One region of the Peribacillus sp. ACCC06369 genome, then DNA from elsewhere that is predicted to be linked to it. Evidence: riboswitches for the same ligand, from Rfam matches in the RefSeq annotation. Region 1 holds a riboswitch; each other region holds the start of a gene.

Region 1 (6,728 bases):
TGGTGGATTTTCCTTTTATTGATTTTGTTGCCTGATGTTTCCATGTTGACCTATTCGATCGATGAACGAGTTGGAGCAAAAGTTTATAACTTTTTCCACACTTATACCGTGCCGTTTTTCTAAAGTCGGATGCATGTATGATGATTGGTTTAATTTGGACCGCACATATTGGAATGGACCGCTTATTTGGGTATGGCCTTAAATACACATCATCCTTCAAAGCTACACACCTTCAAAAGGTATAGGAAGCTTTCCACATGTAAAAGGCAGTGTGATTACACATCACACTGCCTCCTGCTCTCTTTTCTTTACACGCCTCGCTTGTTACCCCATATATAGGTATGCAGCTGGGGCAGCACTTTCACATCATTCAAATCATCATCGGCTATCACTTTATCTATTAACTCTTCGTATTTCTTCAAAAGACCGCTGATCAATTGATTATCATCAGCCGTCGTGCTGTCATCATTGCCGACCTGCAGATAAAATGGAATATCCGGGTAACGGCCATGCACACTTTTGGCATACTGGTAATCTTCTTCGTTAAAGACGACTACTTTCAATGAGACATGGTTTTCAGGGTTTCGATTGGCAAGGTTCGATATGATTCGGTCAAGTACCGTAAAGTCCGTGTTCATTCTTGAGCTCGGCGGCTTAGGTGAAATGGTCAGTTCATCAATATCAAGAAACCAATCCTGCCATCGGCTCCCTTGTGTTTCCACACCTATTTTCATTTTATTTTCATGTAAGATTTCTACCAAGCCATTTAGGTTTTTCAGCAGTGCCGGGTTTCCGCCTGATATCGTCACGAACGAAAAGCCGGAACCCCCAATTCGCTTCAGCTCATCCCATATTTCTTCGGCAGTCATTTGGACGGTATCTTCCTTACCGGTGCCATCCCAAGTAAATGCGGAATCACACCAGGCACAGGAATAATCGCAGCCTGCCGTCCGAACGAACATGGTTTTTTGGCCAATGACCATTCCCTCACCTTGGATGGTCGGTCCGAAGATTTCCATAACCGGGAGTTTACTCACTTTCCATCCACTCCCGTCTGGCTTCGGCATAACTTGTCGGCGTTTCGTATAGTCGGACAAATTCGACTCTAGCACCCTCATAATCTTTTAATGAAAGGGCTTCGGCCATTTTTTCATAAATCCAGACAACCATATTTTCAGCCGTTGTATTCATGAGTGGCAAGGTTTCATTCAAATAACGATGATCAAGGTGGACTTCAATTTCATTTTTCCATATATCCTTGATGTCCCCGAAATCTATCATCAAACCACGTGAATCCGTATACCCGCTCAAGCCGAAAATGACCTTATACGTGTGGCCATGCAAGTTCTTGCATTTTCCTTCATAGTCATGTAGGTGGTGCGCCGCGTCAAAGGTGAACTCCTTACTGACCAGAACCCTCTTGGTGGTATATTTCAATTGGCTGCGCTGAATATCTTCATCTATTTTTTGGAGTTTATCCACTATAGTAAAACCGTACATCATGAAAGCACCTTCCGTCTGCTTACATAGTCATCCAGTCCTTTTTTCCGCAACTTACATGCCGGGCAATCTCCACAGCCATCGGATATGATTCCGTTATAGCATGTCAGGGTCTTTTCGCGAACAAAGTCGAACGCTCCGAGCTGATCCGCAAGCTCCCATGTTTCCTCTTTATTAAGCCACATAAGCGGCGTATCAATCACGAATGACTGGTCCATCGACAAGTTCAAGGTCACGTTCAACGATTTAATGAATACATCACGGCAGTCCGGATATCCGCTGAAATCCGTTTCACAGACACCGGTGACAATGTGTTTAGCGCCAATCTGACTGGCCAACACTCCGGCAAACGAAAGGAACAGCAAATTCCTCCCTGGTACGAACGTCGACGGCAATTCCCCGTCTTCTCCGTCCTCCACTGCAATATCACTTCTTGTCAACGCATTCGGTGCCAGTTGGTTCAGCAGCGACATGTCAAGAATATGATGGTGCACGCCCAATTCATTGGCAATCTTTTGAGCGCATTCGATTTCCAGGCTGTGCCGCTGATTATAATCAAACGTTACCGCTTCCACTTGCTCATATCTCTCCATTGCCCAGAACAGGCATGTCGTACTATCCTGCCCTCCGCTAAACACAACCACTGCCTTTTCTTTCTTCTTCATTTCTATAAAACTCCTTTTTACGGAAAAAAACAGCACCCTAAGAATAGAGCACTGTTTCTCCTTAGTTTTTTTGAGAGGGTAGCTAGAACCTCTTCCGCCTTAACGCGGAATATAATATTTTTCCAAGTCAATAGTAACTTGAAAACAAAAAGAAATCAAGATGTTTATATTTATTGAAAATTAGGCCTATTGGAAAGCTTGATCATCTCCTCTTCTGCTTAAATATCCCATTATCCATCCGATAAAAAAGAGTGAATAAAATATCGATAAAGGGGACCATTAATTTGAAAAGCATTAAAGGAAAGATATTGGTGGCATTTTCACTCATCATATCTTTATGTATCATCTTAGGAGCATTCAATATTTATAGCAGCAACAAGTCACTTAAACAGTCTCAGGATATCATTGATGAGGAACTTCCACTTCTTATCCAAGACGAAAAGCTACTATATAATTTAGCACAAAGAACCGCACTAGCAAGAGCCTATATTTTATATGGCGACGAGAGTTATAAAGAAAGGTTTTTACAATATACAGAGGATAGCAAGGCCATCCAAGAGGATCTTTTGGCCATAAGCGATTCTGATAAAGCGAAGGAATTGATCGAGAAAAGCGTGGATTGGAGGACGATGATTGTAGACCGGGTATTTACTCAATATGATAAAGGAAATGAAGAAAGAGCTAAAGAAATACTCAAAAATGAAGTGGCACCGGTCGGCGATGAAGTGACGGAAGGCTCAAGGAGCTGACTTTGGAACGTGAGGAATTGATTGTCGCTTCAGGGGAAAGCGTGATCGCAAGTGGGAAATCGGTCAAGACGACAAGTATCATCATCTCGATTGCGGCTGTCATTATCGGCCTTCTGCTCGCGCTTGTGACTGCCAACCTCATTACCACCCCTCTCCTTAAAATCAGGGACAGAATGAGAATGATAGCTGATGGGCAGCTGAATCATGAGCCCCTGGAGCAAAAGTCCAAGGATGAAATAGGCGAATTAACGGTATCCGCCAACCAAATGCAGAAAAACCTTCGTGATACGATCGAAAAAATGCTGGTTGTATCCGAATCCGTTTCCAGCCAAAGCGAGGATCTGACTCAATCGGCAAATGAAGTCCAACAGGGCAACAGGCAGATAGCGACTACCATGTACGAACTTTCGGAAGGTTCGGAGTCACAAGCCAACCGGGCAGCTGAAATGGTTCGCATGATGGATGATTTCACAGGCAAGATCGTGGAGGCCCATCTTGAAGGAGTGGAAGTATCTCAAAGTTCAACCGAGATCCTTTCCTTGACTAAGGAGGGCACCACTTTAATGCGCAGTTCAGTCCAACAAATGGAGATTATTGATGGGATTGTCAAAAATGCCGTTGAGCAAGTGAAAGGACTCGATTCTCAATCACAGGAAATCTCGCAGCTTGTGCTGGTCATCAAGGATATATCCAATCAAACCAATCTATTGGCGCTGAATGCGGCCATAGAAGCTGCACGCGCAGGTGAACATGGCAAGGGCTTTGCCGTCGTCGCAGCTGAAGTGCGTAAACTCGCTGAAGAGGTCACACACTCGGTTGGGGACATCACCGATATTGTCTCCGCTATACAAACAGGTTCAAAAACGGTCGTCCACTCCCTGGAAGATGGTTATACACAAGTGGATGAAGGCACGAAACAGATTACGCTCACTGGACGAACCTTTGAAACAATCAATCACTCTGTCGGGAATATAGGCATGAAAATACAGCATATTACAGATGAATTGAAATATATCTCTACTAATAGTAAAAAAATCAATCAGGCTATCGAAGATATCGCAGCCGTTTCCGAAGAGTCCGCGGCAGGAATCGAACAAGTCTCCGCCTCCGCCCAACAATCCAGCTCTTCAATGGATGAAATCACTAACCATGCCAGTGAACTTGCATCGTCAGCTGAACTGCTGACTGAACAGGTTAAGAAATTCAAATTATGATACTAGCAATTTCCCGTCACTTGAATACGGGAAATTGCTTATTTTCCCTCCATGATGTGAATTGTTTCGTTTTCGTATATTCGGGGAATAAAACACTATACACATTAATGATTCATCAAAAGACAAATCAATCAAAAGTGGTTAGATGTGAATATTTTCGTTTGTTTTCAGAATATTTAGTGTATAATAAATATTATTACAGGAATATTTTAACTGAAATAATCATCATTTCCAATACCTGCATACGGCAAATCCCGGTACACGGATTCACTTGATCCGGACAGTTCACTTCAACACAATGCACGGGTACCTATAATCAGTAAGGATCCATTGCATACTTTCATTCAAACCACACCATTCACAACTTTATTCACACAAAATCATAAATTTTTCTACAAAATCGCAAAAAAGGTTAAACTTCACCAACAATATGTTACTATTAAACTAAGACCTTTTAACCCCATAAGGAGGAATTCATATGAAACGTTTTTTCAAATTCATCGCAGATTTTAACGAAAGAAAAGCAATGGAACGGGAAACCGAAGAATTCTTTCGCAAAGAATACGAAAATTATATGAAGATGAATCCTGAAAATCAAGGAAAAAGGAGATTAGCTCCTAGATTTTATGTAATTGATGGCGGTAAAAAAGGCTCCAACCTTGAGATTTCCGATAGAAAGAAATCCAGTTAAACAGATCCCTTCCATAATCAGCCACTAATGTTGTAGCTCCTAACCCACAAACGGGGTTATAACCCATTCGGATTCATTTAAAATATATAAGCCGAAAGCTCAGATATACATCTGAGCTTTTTTTATTTTTCATTCTTCTATTAACACTATATCAATAGAAGAAACTAGGTATTTTTTTAAAAAATTGGATGAACTTTAGTTTATTTCATGTTAAAGGAAAAGATCACTTTATAGGCCCATGGGTATTTTTCAATGGAAAAACCAAAAAATAACAAAAAAAAGAGATGTGTTCTTTTACTCATCTTTGTCCATATTCAAAAGAGTCCAACTAATTGAGTCGATAGGTGCAATATCTTACATTGAATGACAGATGCATAAATATTGTTACATTTAGGTCAAATAAATGGGTATAAACAATTATCATTCTGTAATAAACCTCACTTTTAAAAACAAATAATTATATAAATATAGCCAAAATGAATTGGGTTCAAATGCTCATGAAACTATTTTGATGCTGTTCAAAATGGGCTTTTATTACACTTTCCATATTTTAGTGTAAATATTCCAAGGTTTACGTGTTTTTTAGCCATTTCTTTGTACTCATAAAGCATTTTATCCCTTTAGATACTATTACACTTCTATATACATTTATTTGAAAAAGCTGACATTAACTATATTACAATAGAATAATTGACTATTGCCTATTAAGTTTAAAATCATGTAGTGTGTATTCAGTAAATCAAATATTTAAAAAAAGAGAGGTTAAAAAATGGCACCAATATTTATTTGTGCGATCTTTTTGCTTGGCTATGGCATATTCGAACAAAAACGCCATCAGAAGCGTCTCGACTCCATCCCGGTACGTGTGAATGTGAATGGAATTCGAGGGAAATCAACTGTAACGCGTCTAATTACAGGGGTGATACAGGAAGCTAAGTACAAAACTGTAGGTAAAACAACCGGAACATCAGCAAGAATGATCTATTGGTTTACCGACAAAGAAAAACCGATTAAACGCCGCCCAGAAGGACCCAACATTGGAGAACAAAGGCGTGTAGTTAAAGAAGTTGCCGATTTAGGCACGGAAGCACTGGTTTGTGAATGTATGGCCGTTCAGCCTGACTATCAACTAATCTTCCAAAATAAAATGATCCAAGCAAACATTGGGGTCATCGTGAATGTATTGGAAGACCATATGGATGTCATGGGACCGACCTTGGATGAGGTTGCAGAAGCTTTCACTGCTACCATACCCTATAACGGTCACTTAATAACCATCGAAAGTGAATATTTGGACTTTTTCAAGCAAATTGCCAAAGAACGCAACTCTAAAGTAATCGTTGCTGATAATTCAAGAATTTCGGAAGAATTCTTACGCGAATTCGACTATATGGTATTTCCGGATAACGCTTCACTGGCGTTGGCCGTTGCAGAAGCTTTGGGCATCGATGAGAAAACAGCTTTTCGCGGCATGTTAAATGCGCATCCCGATCCAGGTGCCATGAGGATCACCAAATTCGGGGATTCCATCCAGCCAACTTTCTTTGTCAATGGGTTTGCTGCAAATGACGCATCATCGACGCTGAACATCTGGGAACGCGTCAATACGTTCGGATACAGCACAGAACCTCCTATCGTCATCATGAACTGCCGTGCCGACCGTGTGGACCGTACAGAGCAGTTTGCAAGAGATGTATTGCCTTACATAAAATCTGAAATCGTCATTGCCATTGGTGAAACCACTTCACCGATCACAAAAGCATTCGAGCAAGGTAAATTGGATACAAAAGAATATTGGGATTTAGAAAACTGGTCAACTGAAGAAATCGTGGCACGTCTCCGCCCATTGATGAAAAATCGAATCGTCTACGGTGTCGGGAATATTCACGGTGCAGCGGAACCATTAATT
Region 2 (6,728 bases), 3.5 Mb from region 1:
CATTATCGCCCCGCCGATTACGATCAATGGCGCCCTTGCCATGATACGCAGGCCCATAAAAACCGTATTTTGAAGTTGGGTCACATCATTCGTCATCCTTGTGATCAACGAGGAAGTCGGGATATTATTCAAATTCGCAAAAGAAAACGCCTGTATCTTACCAAAAAGGCTTTTCCTGACATCATGTCCAAAACTCTGACTTACATGTGATGCCGTAAAGGAATTAACGATCCCGCCAATAAATGAAAAAATGGAAAGTCCAACCATGACGCTTCCCCATTTAATCACCACCGATAAATCTTTCTGTAAAATGCCATCATCAATTATTTTTGCTATAAATAGAGGTTGTAACAGTTCTACACCGAGCTCGACAATCATTAAGATTAAAGCAAGAATGATCAAGAGCCAGTACGGCTTAAGAAATGAGGCCAGTTTTTTCATCTATGACACCCTTCGATTCTTCATATGTAGATAGCATCTTTTCATCCTCTCATTATACATTTTTATACAGATTTTTTAAAAGATTTTAACTGATTCAAAGGATTAGTAAATAACTTGATTTTTTTTTAATAAATACTCTTGACAAATAACAGGAAATAAGCGAAAATTCTAATTGATAATGATTTTCAATTTCATTATTGATCTCTGAAATTTGATAAGCAATTACGATAATCTCTTATCGTACCCTTTTGATATTGTACATAGATACAATGTCGCCCCGGCTTCTCTGTGCCTAGTAAAAATTATATGCTCATTAGCGAATGCAAGTCACTGGAATATTGCCCCCTCTTTATTCAAGTAATTTATTCACGTTGGAAGCATATTAGGCAGCCGGGGACTATTTTTTATAAAAAAACTAATGAACTTACATATATGATTAAAGGAGCAGGATGATCATGAAACTTGAAGATATCATTAAAGAACGGCGCAGCATTAAGCGATTTAAGGACATTCCTGTTCCTATTGATACCATCCAATCATTATTGGAAACGTCGACATGGGCACCGAACCATAAAATGACCCAGCCTTGGCGCTTCGTCGTGGTACATGGCGAAAGCCGTTTAAAACTCGCAGAAGCAACCCGTGCTTTTATGGCAGGCAAAGAGAAGGACCCTGAAAAGAAAAACGCAGCCGGACAGCGAGGATATAATAAACTTATAGATGTCCCGATGTTCATCGCAGTGATCATGGAAGAGAATCCGAATCCAATGACACGTGAAGAAGATTATGCAGCTACAAGTGCCTTGATCCAAAATTTCAGCCTGCTTGCCTGGGAACAAGGAATCGGGATGATATGGGAAACATACGGCATGATCCACAGCATGGAGTTTCGTGAAGCTTTAGGCGTTAAACCTGGCGAGAAAATCGTAGGCAGCCTTCATGTCGGCTATCCCGACATGATCCCTGCCCCACGCCCCAGGAAAGAGATCGATCAACTCCTGACAATTATGGACTAACAAAAAGGAAAGCCTCCAATCTTGGAGGCTTTCCTTTTTTATTTGGGGAATGAGGGCAAACGTTCAATTCATCTATCATAATCACTGAAAGATCCCTCCGGTACATTTAATGAGGCATCCCGGCAACTACCCCTTTTTTCACCTTTAATCAATAAATTCGCTTCTTCTTCAAACCCAGCTATCAATCCATTCATCTATTCCTATACTCTGCCCCCTCATCATGTTCGATCCGACACGCGCTTGAGGAAATCATGGCGTTGTCCGCGGCCCCCTATAGGTTTCATTGATTTGCATCCGTTCTTCTTCCATTTGCTCATGCTGATTCTTCAGCATCAAGAAACTTCTCCCATATTGCGCCCACCATTTCGACCCCTATGAACAAAAGGGAATATCCCCGATAACCAAAAACCTCCTTTTTCAAGGAGGTCTCTAATTTCTCATTCTCAAAAGAACTCGTGATATAATGCCTGAATTGCCGTCTCTTCGTTGTGCCCTTTCACACCGAACATCATGCTAACCTCCGAAGAGCCCTGATTGATCATTTCAATATTCACCTTTGCTTCGGCTAACGCTTTTGACGCTCTAGCCGTTGTACCTACATTATGACGCATTCCTTCACCTACAACCATGATTAAGGCAAGATCATGCTCCACATTCACTTCATCGGCATGAAGCTCTTTCTTGATTCGTGAAATAATTTTCTTCTCGGCTTCACCCTTCAACTGGTCCTGCCTTAGAATAAGCGTCACATCATCAATGCCTGATGGAATATGCTCATATGAAACTCCGTAATCTTCAAGGATATGCAGCAGTTTCCGGCCAAAACCAACTTCCCGGTTCATCAAATATTTGCTAATGTAAATACTGCAAAACCCTTTATCACTTGCAATCCCAATAACCGGACCATTCGTATTATCCCGCGTGTTCACAATGCGGGTCCCTTGTGCCGTCGGATTGTTCGTATTTTGGATATGGACAGGTATTCCCGCACGGAATGCAGGAATCAGCGCTTCATCATGAAATACCGAAAAACCGGCATAAGAAAGCTCCCGCATTTCACGATAGGTTAACTCCCGGATTCCCTTCGGATTGGAAACCACATTTGGATTTACCGCATAAACGGCATCCACGTCCGTAAAGTTCTCATACAAATCGGCTTTGACCCCATTTGCAAGAATCGAACCCGTAATATCGGAACCGCTTCTTGAGAAGGTTAAAATATCACCATCTAACGTATATCCGAAGAACCCTGGAAATACTACGATTCCAGGCTCTTCACGCAGAGCATACAACCGATCATATGACTCTGGCTGAACCTGGGTAAATCCATCTACATCCGTAACGATTAAGCCAGCCTTCTTTGGATTTATATACTTTGCCTCTACCCCACGGCTTTGAAAATAACCTGCGACCAGCTTCGCATTATTATCTTCGCCACTGGCCTTTAAAGCATCCAAATAGCGCTTCTGGTTAGATTGGTCAGCATGCAACAGTGCTTTTAAATTTTCATGAATCCCTGTGATGACCTCCTCGGATATATCCAACTCTTCAGCAATGCTCGCATAGCGGGATACCACGTCTTCGATCAAATGCTCCCCGTTATCGCCGCGCAGCTGCTGTTCCGCAGCCTCAATCAATAAATCCGTCACCTTTATATCATCGGAATTGCGTTTCCCTGGAGCCGAAACGACTACAAACTTCCTCTCTGAATCAGCAACCACAATTTCGAATACCTTTCTCAACTGTTCACCTGACGCAAGTGAACTTCCGCCAAACTTCGCAACTTTCATCTCGACATCCCCTATTTTAAATAATATTCTGTCAAAATCAACTCTCCCTATTATTACGTTTTTTCTCTAAACAATCAAGTAAAAATTCCACTATAGGAGGACATTTGTATTTTTAAAGAGGACAAAATAATGTGATTATTGAAAGGGAATAGTAAAAGGCAAAAAAAGACAACGGCATAAGCCAGTTGCCTTTCCAATCTTTAGCGATTATCCACAGTTTCAGGGTATAAATCATGATTCATCAAGCGGTAATCCGCCATTTCCTCATACTTCGTCCCTGGTTTCCCGTAGTTTGTGTATGGATCAATAGAAATCCCGCCCCTAGGCGTGAACTTGCCCCATACTTCAATATATTTAGGATCCATCAACTCGATTAAATCGTTCATGATGATATTCATGCAGTCTTCATGGAAATCACCATGATTACGGAAGCTGAATAAATAAAGTTTCAAAGACTTGCTTTCGACCATCTTCACACTGGGAATATAGCTGATGTAAATGGTTGCAAAGTCTGGCTGGCCGGTTATCGGACATAAGCTAGTGAATTCCGGGCAATTGAATTTGACGAAATAATCACGGTTAGGATGTTTGTTATCGAATGACTCAAGAATTTCAGGCGCATAGTCGAATGTATATTTTGTCCCTTGATTCCCAAGCAGTGTAATTTCCTTTAATTCTTCTTCTTTTCTTCCAGACATAAAAAGTCCTCCTCATCCACGTTTGTCAGGGGAGATTCATAAAATGGGCCTCTATATAACAAAAACCATATCTCATCAAAGATATGGTTGATTCGTGAAAAAAATCAAAGCCATAGTTTTTTTAAGAGGGTGATGCTATGAACCTCTCCCGTTTATCGGGAAATATTTTAAAATTGTCATAGTAAATATAGAAAAAAAAATCTAATCTGTCAATCATACTTTTTAATTTTAGTTTGATTCCCACATGTATTCGGCTTAAAATGTAGAAGAAGTTTATCCTACATGAAGGAAGAGATTTAAACAATGTGGATTTTTGCAGCACTCATCACCAGTTTATGTTTCGGAATCAATAACAGCATTTTTAAATGGAGTAGCGGAAAGGGTTACTCAAAGGTACCTATCCAATTTTTCTTTTATTTTGTAGCTTTCATTTTGTCCATATTTTATGGAGTACTTATGGATGGTTTGAACCTGAACTTGCTGTCTATCATGCTTGGTGCAGCAATTGGTGTCCTGAACGCTAATGGTAATATCCAGATGGCAAGTGCCTTTGAAAAAGGGCCGGCAAGTTTAACATCACCATTAATCGCAGCGAATGCAATATTTCCCATCCTATGTGCTGCATTAATTTTTCATGAGCATATTTCTTCGCTGCAGTGGACCGGAATCATCTGCATGCTGCTTGCAACCCTTGTCATTCAGTATACACCTAACGCCAAGGGCAACCACCAATATTTACCTTGGATGATGCACACATTATTTTCCATATTATCTTTTGGTGTACTCGGCATTCTGATGACGACATCAACACGGCTTCATTTAAACTCCCTCGACATCCTTGTATCAATGTATGGGGGCGGAACTCTTTATCTGCTTTCAGTTCTATCCTTTAAGAAAGAAAAAATCAAGCTACAGGAAGTCAAAATTGGTTCCATCGTAGGTTTTTTAAGCATCATAGCCTATGGATGTTATTTCTATGCGTTGAATACCGGCATCGCAAGCATCATCTTCCCTGTCGTCAGCCTAAATTGTTTAGTTGTCGTTTTCGCAGGATGTTATTTATTCAAAGAAAAACTAAAATCCTATCAAATTGCCGGCGTTCTTGCAGCATTAATCGGTATTATCTTAACCAAAATATGAATATAGTTAATTTTAAAAAACAACCTGGCTGTAATAATCACACATGCCAGGTCGTCTTTATTTAGCGGTTCAAAAAAAAGTATTGACATCTCTCAATAAATATCAGATAATTTTGAATATTAAATCTCAACTTTTGCTAATTCCGCAATGTTTGAAAAATCTCCTCCCACGGGTATAAAAGAAGTAGTACAACCATCCCATTTAATACTAGAAAGGAACGATGCATAATGGAAAAAGTTACAGTAACAGTTGATTTCCAAGGAAAATCTTATCAAACTAACGTACTTACTAAACCGGGTACTAATCAAGAAGAAATTTTACAACAAGCCCTTCAACAAGTGGAAAAACAATGGAAAGCATAAAAAAGCAGGCATCGATTTAGATACCTGCTTTTTTTTATTACCTTTTTAGATATAACTCACCAAAATCACTATGCACTTTGTTTTTATATAAATTAACAATTAAAACCCTTTTCAATCCTGATTTCTGTATTTCATTTGTATTCTCTAAAGAACCCTCGATAGCGATTTTCCCATATAATCCACATAATTGTTTTTTCTTGTCACAATAATTTTAAGACGTTTTTACGTTACAACAATCAATTTGAATAACAAGTAATTTAGAAATTAAGACGATCTTTTTAAAGAACGCCTCAGTTTGTCGAAAAAATGGGATACGGAATGGCCTAATCCCGTATCCCTATCGCGATTACCGAGGGAAGCATTACGATCTTTTTAAAACAGACAGGGTATACTCCAAGATACTTTTCTCTTGAATATGGGATGAAACCTCACTGGATTGAAGAAATTCGCGACACTCCTGCCGAAAAACCAGCTTACCGAGTCACCAAAGACGCATGCGGCGAGGTGGCTTTGCAGACAGTCGGCGGAAAGGGAGAGTCTGAAAACAACTGGAACCTTTTTTAAATAAAAAAACTGTAGGCAAATTCGCTTTTCTTTCGAGTTTGCCTACAGTCTGAAATGTTCATTTTTAAAGATCGCCATTTTTAATGTTCTTTTAATTTAAACTTAATGGCATAGAGCGTTCTTGGAGGCTATCGGAAAGCAGACTATACGAAACTAATTTCTTCCTATACTGCTTAACTACATCCACACGGTCGTTGTACATGTACACAAATAACCTAACATCTTTTTTACCTCTTTTAGTATCAATGACTAATGGAGTCCCACTGTTCTCTGGATGTAAAAACAATTGCTCATTACCAGGGAATATATGGTTCTTTTTCAAAAATTTAGCCTTATTAAAATAATTAATAACTTTTATTTTATCTTCACTTTCCAAACGTCTTCCGTCAAAGGTTACGATTGCATTCTCGTCACTAAGTTCTGAATGTATTTTAAATTTGCTGATAATCCAATTCACTGCATCGGTTGGAAGGCAGGTAACTAATAATTTAAGCAAACTTAATAGAATTGTCAAAATCAAAACCGGCAATGTCATATTTCATCATCTCCGCTACGTCATATATTAATTTCTTATATAGATTATTATATCAAAGAATCAGATAGTTTTTCTTAGAAAATGTGTCTGTTATATTAACGTTTTACTTTAGTAAAACATTGCACTTAAACGCACGGAAGCGCTTCAAAAAGAGTAAATTTTGCCCTTATAAATATAATGTT
Region 3 (6,728 bases), 3.6 Mb from region 1:
GTCCGTTACGGTGGCCCCGACATTGAGTGACAGTACCGCAAAAGTAAAGGTGAATGGAAAGGATGCAACCAGCGCAGGTGTAAAGGTTACCCTTCCGATCGGTAGGACGACAGTGAGGATTATCGTTACAGCGGAAAATGGAGATGAAAAAACATATACGCTCACGATTACACGGGCCGCAGCCAAGATAACTGAATCGAAGGATAAAGATGCCCCTAAAGATGATGAAGTTCAAAAGGAGCCCACAAAAGGAGCAAGTGAGGCTCTGCCTTCCTCCGACAAGGGGAATAAATCATCTTTAACTTCTACTGCTGAATCCTCCAATAATCCAAAACCAAGCAGTGGCAGCCAAGTACCGAAAGCACAGCAGCTTGAAAGTATTTCAACACAGAAACCGAAAACGGATTCTGTAGAGAAGGTACCGTCAACCGATTCTTTAAGTCAAGAAGGCAATAACGCCCCAGTGTTGAACAATTTGACAGTATCATCCGGAGTATGGAACAAACCTTTTGATTCGAATGAGCATACATATCATATCGAGGTCGATAATGATATTGCTTCAGTCGAAATGAATGCAACGACAAGTGCTAGCGGAGCCAAGATTGAATATGACGGTGAGAGCAGTAAAAAAGTGAAGATCAAGGATAAAGCGAAGACGGCCATTTCAGTTACAGTTTCAAAGGATGGGGAACGCCGTACTTATGTCCTTGTTTTCGAAAAGGATATGGATTTGGAGATGGATGAGGAAGAAACCGTAGATGATATCAAAACAAAAGAGGCGGAAGTTGAGGCAACGCAAATGAGTACAGCTGGAAAAGAGGATACAGTTACTTCCAATAAGATTGGAGGTCCGAGAATAATTGGGAACCAACCTGATGAGTCCGTGTCATTCTGGGGGAAAATCAAGGATTTCTTCACCTCTCTATTTTAATTTTATCAAGGGATGGTTCTGAATCGTAAAAAAAGGACAAGATTAAGGCTTGTCCTCCGATTTATATTTATATGGGCAAAAGAATTTGGACCTCGGTTCCATGGCTTGGTTCGCTGTTAAAGTGGACCTTTCCCCGATGCGCCTCAATGATTCGGCAGCTGACTGTCAATCCTAACCCTGTTCCTTTTTCTTTAGAGGAATAGAAAGGTTCTCCAAGATGCTTTAACCGTTTTTTTTCTATTCCGCTTCCATTATCTTTGATGGTAATGGAAAGGTTATTGTCCTTGCGCTCAAAATCAATCCAAATGTGATCGGCGGATGCCTCCATTGAATTCTTGAGCATGTTTATGAATACTTGTTTTAATTGGTTTCCCTCACATAATAGAAGCGGTATTTCGTTTTTTACAGATATTGATATTTGGGTGGGGTACGAGTCCGCCTCTGGTTTCAACAAGGTTTTGACATCATTCATCAGTTCGATGATTTGATGCTTGCTGAATGGAAGTTCCTGTGGTTTTGCCAGAACGAGTAACTCGCTTACAATAAGATTGATCCGGTCCAATTCACTTAACATAATCGTGTAGTATTGTTCATAGGGATGGTCGCTCTTTTTAAGTAGCTGGACAAAACCCTTTAAAGAAGTCAACGGGTTTCGTACTTCGTGGGCTACACTTGCGGCAAGTTCGCCGACTATCGACAATTTTTCTGTTCTTCTTAAGCGTGCTTCGGTTTCTCGAATTTGAGTGACTTCTTTAGCATAAGTGATGATCCCGACCAAATCCTCGCCAACCATCATCGGGACAAACGTACAAGAAAGTAAGATGGACTTCCCGTACTTCGTTAGGAATTCTATATCTTTCCCTTTCTTAATCCCCTTATGGTTTTCGATGACATATTGGCAAGATGTACGGATCAGTTCCGCATCTTCTGTAGTAAAGTTCAATTTAATGAATGAGGCTCCATGTATTTCTTCCTGTTGAAAGCCTGTTACCGTTTCAAACCTTGGATTTACGGTCGTGATCATTCCATTTAAATCAAGCATCAGCATCGGATAAGGGTTGTGTTCAAACAATGATTTATAGCGTTGTTCACTATCGAATAATTGATTCTCAGCGACAACCCTTTCAGAAATATCCCTGCCGATGACTACTAAGCCTTTTCGTGAACCATCCTCATTGAACAGGGGAACTTTAATCGTATCAAAGGTCTTGTGATTGCCGTCGGGAAGAGGGATGATTTCCTCACACCTTGTAATTTCCCCTTTTACCCACGTTTCTTCATCGGAACCTTCACAGTAGATCAACGACTCTTTATAAAATTCGGAGTATTCTGCGAGTTCGCTGTCTTTTTTTCCCTTATAATCTACATGCTCCAACTGAAATAATTGTAGCCCGAAGGTATTGGACTCAAGCCATCGGCCATCACCATCCTTGAAGTTAACGAAATCCACCATTGAATTGATGAGTGTGCGCCGGCGTTGTTCCGCTTCTTTTAATTGTTTGAATTCTTCCCTTTTAGCTAAATAAAGAAATAATATCAAGCCTATTGATAAAAGGAAAACAATGCCTTCCACTCTCTGAAGTTGAATGAAGACCTCTTTGTTATGGATATTTGTAGTTAAAAAAAAGTCGAACACGACTAGTGTAAGAATCCCGGATAGGATATATATTGCTAAGATGGAGCGTTTGGACATGGAGATTCTCCCTGATTTTAAGACATTTCAAAGGTAAAATTACATACACATTTTAACAAACTATCGGAAAAAAATATATGCAGAATCCTAAATAAAAAAACAGGGACCAATGTGGGTCACCTATTTTTTCTGAATAAGGTTAGGTTCTTTTTCTTTTTTGCACGCTTATAGATAATGAAAAATAATAAGAAGAGGAGTGCGAGTGCAACTAGCGTGTATTGGTTCATTTCAACAGATAGGAGTCCATATGGAATTAACGATAGGAAGAAAAAGTATATCAGGTTGCCAAGTGCCGTCGCTAATAAAAAATCCTTGAAAGTGACGGTGCTGACTCCAGCAGCCAAGTTAATTAAACTTGTTGGGATAAGTGGGAAAATCCTGCCTGTAAACACGTACATGAAGCCATGCTCCACAACAGTTTTTTGCCATTTTTCCCCCATCTTCTTTAAGAGAAGTTCCTGAAACCAATTTCTTGCAGCATAAAAAATGAATCCTGAAGCAACGACACTTGTAAACCAACTCCATAGGTAGCCATATATGAATCCGAATATCGTTACATTGATAGTCAGAAGCAAAATTAAGGGGATGATTGTAAATGAATTTTGGACAAACATCAATACGAATGTCACAATAAAAGTGAGCAAAAGGTTTTCCTTCAATATGCTAATAACTGAATCCAAGTCACTTTTCCAAATCAAAGTAAATAATTCTGCATTTGAAAAAATAAATAATGCAATTACCAGTAGACCGGTTAAGGTCAGGACTTTTTTCAAAGGGTCACCACCATTCTGACTAATAGTTTATCATTTTTAAGTTAATTGGTGAAAAAAGAGCTGTCGCATGATGCAGACAGCTCTTTTACATTATAGTGGGTTCATGAAGCGAAGATTCCTTTAAAGCCACTTTTCAAACTGAATTCTTTTGTTCATTCCATAAATGATTGGCGCGCCAATCAAGAGGACAACGAATTCACCGACAGCCGTGGTCATCCAGCTTAACCAGAATGGTAAGCCAAAGGCAAGGTTCAGTTCAATGGCAATTAAAAACATTGTGAACGTGAAAAAGATGATCGTGGCGATCATCCGCCCTTTAATGCCTTTTATGAACCGCGAAACAAAAATGACAAGCAGCAAGGCGAGTACGGATTGCCCCACCCCAAAAATTAAATCATATGGAACCATCGGTGAAAAGAGCAGATTCGATATGAAGACGCCGCCGACAATACCATAGATATATTTTTTATTGAATACAATAAGATGGTTCAACATTTCCGGTACACGAAATTGGAACATCTCAAAAGCTATTGGTTTAAACACCAATGAGACCGCCACATACAAGGCAGCCAATAACCCGTTTATCACGAGTGTACGAACATTCATTTTACTCTCTCCCTAGTTTTTTATCGTGGGATGGTTACGAACCACGTATAGGCGTTTGCCCGATGATTAATAGTATCCCAAGTAAGCTTGTTTCGTCAATTTGTAAAGAATGGTTTTAATTTATAGGTTTTCAAGCATCCATAGGATTTTGATTTATGGCAATGAAGGATGATATTATTTTTATATGTACTTCAAAGGAGTGAATATAATATGTCTATCGCGAGTGTCAAAAGCCATTTTAAACAATGGGATCGGGAAGGCGATGTAATGGAGTTCGAAACATCGAGCGCTACGGTGAGTGAGGCTGCAGAAACCATCGGCGTTATCCCAGCGAGGATCGCTAAAACTCTTTCCTTTAGGGGGGAAGGTCATGATGCGATTTTGGTTGTAGCGGCTGGGGACGCAAAAGTGGATAATAAGAAATTTCGGCAGATGTTCGGTTTCAAGGCACGGATGCTGTCACCCGAGGAAGTGTTTGAGCAGACCGGCCATGCCATCGGAGGAGTTTGTCCGTTTGGTCTGGCTAACGATCTAGCTGTTTTTCTTGATGTATCAATGAAGCGCTTTGAGTCATTGTTCCCGGCATGCGGCAGTACGAACTCTGCAATAGAACTTACACCCACGGAATTATTTGAATATTCAGGAGCAAAGGATTGGGTGGATGTTTGCAAGGCTTGGAATGAAGAGGGGAATGAGGAAACGGCAGCAGGTAATGCAGTGGAAGGCTTTTGATTAATGGTACCAAAAAGATCCACATGAATGGGATAAAGTCCACTTGGGTGGACTTTATTTGTGGGGGCCGTATGCATTATATCGGTCAATAATTTTAAAGCGGAAAATCGTGCAGAAAGTGTTCCTGAGCGGAGGGTGAAAGATGTTAAATGGAAGCCAAAGAAAAAGCAATAGCAGCTATCTTAGTCTTAAAACTCTTTATGAAGAAAATATCACGGTTAAGAGCATAGCCCAGGAGCTTGAGTTTTGCCATACAAACGATCTGGCGCTGGATATTCGGAAAGCATTGGAAAAAAAGAATTTTGATATATTGGCAGTGCAAGATCAAGGGGAAATCATCGGATATATCGAAAGGGAAGAACTGGGTGAAGGGAGCATTTCGGAATATTTGAGAAACTTTTCACCAAGGGAAATGGTTTCGGATTCAACCCCTTTAATCCAGCTGCTCCATATTTTCAAGAATAAAACAAGGGTCTTCGTATTAGAGAATAATTCAATTAAAAAGTTGATTACCCATGCCGACCTTCAAAAGCCTCCAATTAGGATGCTGATATTCGGATACATTACCTTATTGGAAATGAGGATGAGCGATATCATCATGGATAGATTCGGCGACGGAAGCTGGCATCCAATGATCAGCGAAGACCGTTTAGAAAAGGCAACCGAATTATATAGGAGGAGAATCGATAAAAATGAGGATATCAATTTAATAGAGTGCCTGCAAATCAGTGATAAATTCGATATCATACATAAGGATGAAGAATTGAGGTGCTTCTTCCAAATCCCTTCGAAAAGTAAAGGGAAGAAGGATGCGAATGCCATCCGGAAATTACGGGATAAGATTTCCCATGCAAATGAACTGGGACTGGACATGTCGTGGATGGAAATCATTGAGGTTGTCGAGTCCTGTGGGCAACTGCTCGAAATCTCTGAATCCTATCAGTATGAAAAATAAGGATCCGGCTATCATGCTGGTTCTTTTTAATGTTTAACTCCAGACAGAAAAAAACTGCCCATATCAGGCAGTTTCCCCGAAAACTCAAAACTCCGGCAGTTGATCCAGGTTATTTTCTTTTATCCCATCAGGCTCACTCCGCAATATATCACGTCCATATTTATGAAAGACGTCAACATTGGCCAGGATGCCTGCTTTGGCTTCCGAAAGGGCAGTGGGGTAGTCGAGTTCGCGGCCGGAGTTGGTCTTGATGGCGATAATATTGTCCTCTTCATTTTTCCTTACGGCGATGATTTCTTCTTTTCCTGCTGAATCAAGTTGGTTTGCTTGCGGTGTTCCCTGCTGTTTATAGGATTCATAAGCTTTTTCAAATTGGTCCATGTTTTGGACACCTCCCATTTATAGGGTGAGCTATTTTTTCTGCAATATACAAACCGGATTTCGTCCAACTTGGGCCGTTAATTCGTCCAAATGGGCCGAATTTTCGGCACTTTTTTAAATTGGATGCTGTCGTCTTGGCCTTTTTGCATTGGCATGGCACTTGCATCTTGTATAAGTGGAGTAAGAAATATAAGTGGAGTAAGAAATAATATCCACTTAATTAAGGGAGGAATATGAATCATGAATGTAAAACAAGGGGCTAGCACTGTAAATGCAAAACAACAGGTCAAGACAATGAAGGCAGCGGTCGTCAATGAATTTAACCAAAAACTTGAGATAAAAGAAGTACCCATCCCGGAATTGGATTATGGTGAGATATTAGTGAAAATTAAAGCATGTGGCGTGTGTCATACCGATTTACATGCGGTACATGGCGATTGGCCGGTAAAGCCCAAGCTTCCGCTTATCCCAGGACATGAAGGTGTAGGCATCATAGAAAAGGTGGCAGAAGGCGTAACTTCCTTGAAGGTCGGTGACCGCGTTGGGATCCCATGGCTTTACTCGGCCTGTGGCGATTGTGAGTATTGTTTGACTGGAAGGGAAACGCTTTGCTTGGATCAATTGAATGCAGGCTACTCCGTGGACGGGGGGTATGCG

Evidence for each region. A riboswitch is a leader RNA that binds a small molecule or an ion and turns the genes downstream of it on or off. The one in region 1 is predicted to bind preQ1.
Region 2: linked by a shared signal. The riboswitch ahead of queF (preQ(1) synthase) and the one ahead of queC (7-cyano-7-deazaguanine synthase QueC) in region 1 are both predicted to bind preQ1.
Region 3: linked by a shared signal. The riboswitch ahead of QUF78_RS03065 (QueT transporter family protein) and the one ahead of queC (7-cyano-7-deazaguanine synthase QueC) in region 1 are both predicted to bind preQ1.

The regions. Positions count from the first base shown of each region.
Region 1 covers NZ_JAUCEN010000002.1:4,061,070-4,067,797, forward strand. The annotation lists partial or broken gene QUF78_RS20635 (DUF4260 domain-containing protein) at 1-245, shown strand, start outside; gene queE (7-carboxy-7-deazaguanine synthase QueE) at 309-1,037, opposite strand; gene queD (6-carboxytetrahydropterin synthase QueD) at 1,030-1,500, opposite strand; gene queC (7-cyano-7-deazaguanine synthase QueC) at 1,500-2,165, opposite strand; PreQ1 riboswitch class I at 2,221-2,263, opposite strand; gene QUF78_RS20655 (CHASE3 domain-containing protein) at 2,450-2,914, shown strand; gene QUF78_RS20660 (methyl-accepting chemotaxis protein) at 2,917-4,128, shown strand; gene QUF78_RS20665 (hypothetical protein) at 4,607-4,819, shown strand; gene pgsB (poly-gamma-glutamate synthase PgsB) at 5,589-6,728, shown strand, end outside.
Region 2 covers NZ_JAUCEN010000002.1:531,496-538,223, reverse strand. The annotation lists gene QUF78_RS03375 (ABC transporter ATP-binding protein) at 1-441, opposite strand, end outside; gene QUF78_RS03370 (nitroreductase family protein) at 897-1,457, shown strand; gene QUF78_RS03365 (aspartate kinase) at 1,901-3,247, opposite strand; gene queF (preQ(1) synthase) at 3,448-3,945, opposite strand; PreQ1 riboswitch class I at 4,052-4,097, opposite strand; gene QUF78_RS03355 (DMT family transporter) at 4,249-5,085, shown strand; gene QUF78_RS03350 (BA3454 family stress response protein) at 5,313-5,447, shown strand; gene QUF78_RS03345 (YfmQ family protein) at 6,103-6,546, opposite strand.
Region 3 covers NZ_JAUCEN010000002.1:467,165-473,892, forward strand. The annotation lists gene QUF78_RS03050 (cadherin-like beta sandwich domain-containing protein) at 1-931, shown strand, start outside; gene QUF78_RS03055 (PAS domain-containing sensor histidine kinase) at 999-2,624, opposite strand; gene QUF78_RS03060 (TVP38/TMEM64 family protein) at 2,741-3,397, opposite strand; gene QUF78_RS03065 (QueT transporter family protein) at 3,518-4,003, opposite strand; PreQ1 riboswitch class I at 4,010-4,054, opposite strand; gene QUF78_RS03070 (YbaK/EbsC family protein) at 4,214-4,735, shown strand; gene QUF78_RS03075 (hypothetical protein) at 4,878-5,690, shown strand; gene QUF78_RS03080 (DUF3892 domain-containing protein) at 5,775-6,071, opposite strand; gene adhP (alcohol dehydrogenase AdhP) at 6,366-6,728, shown strand, end outside.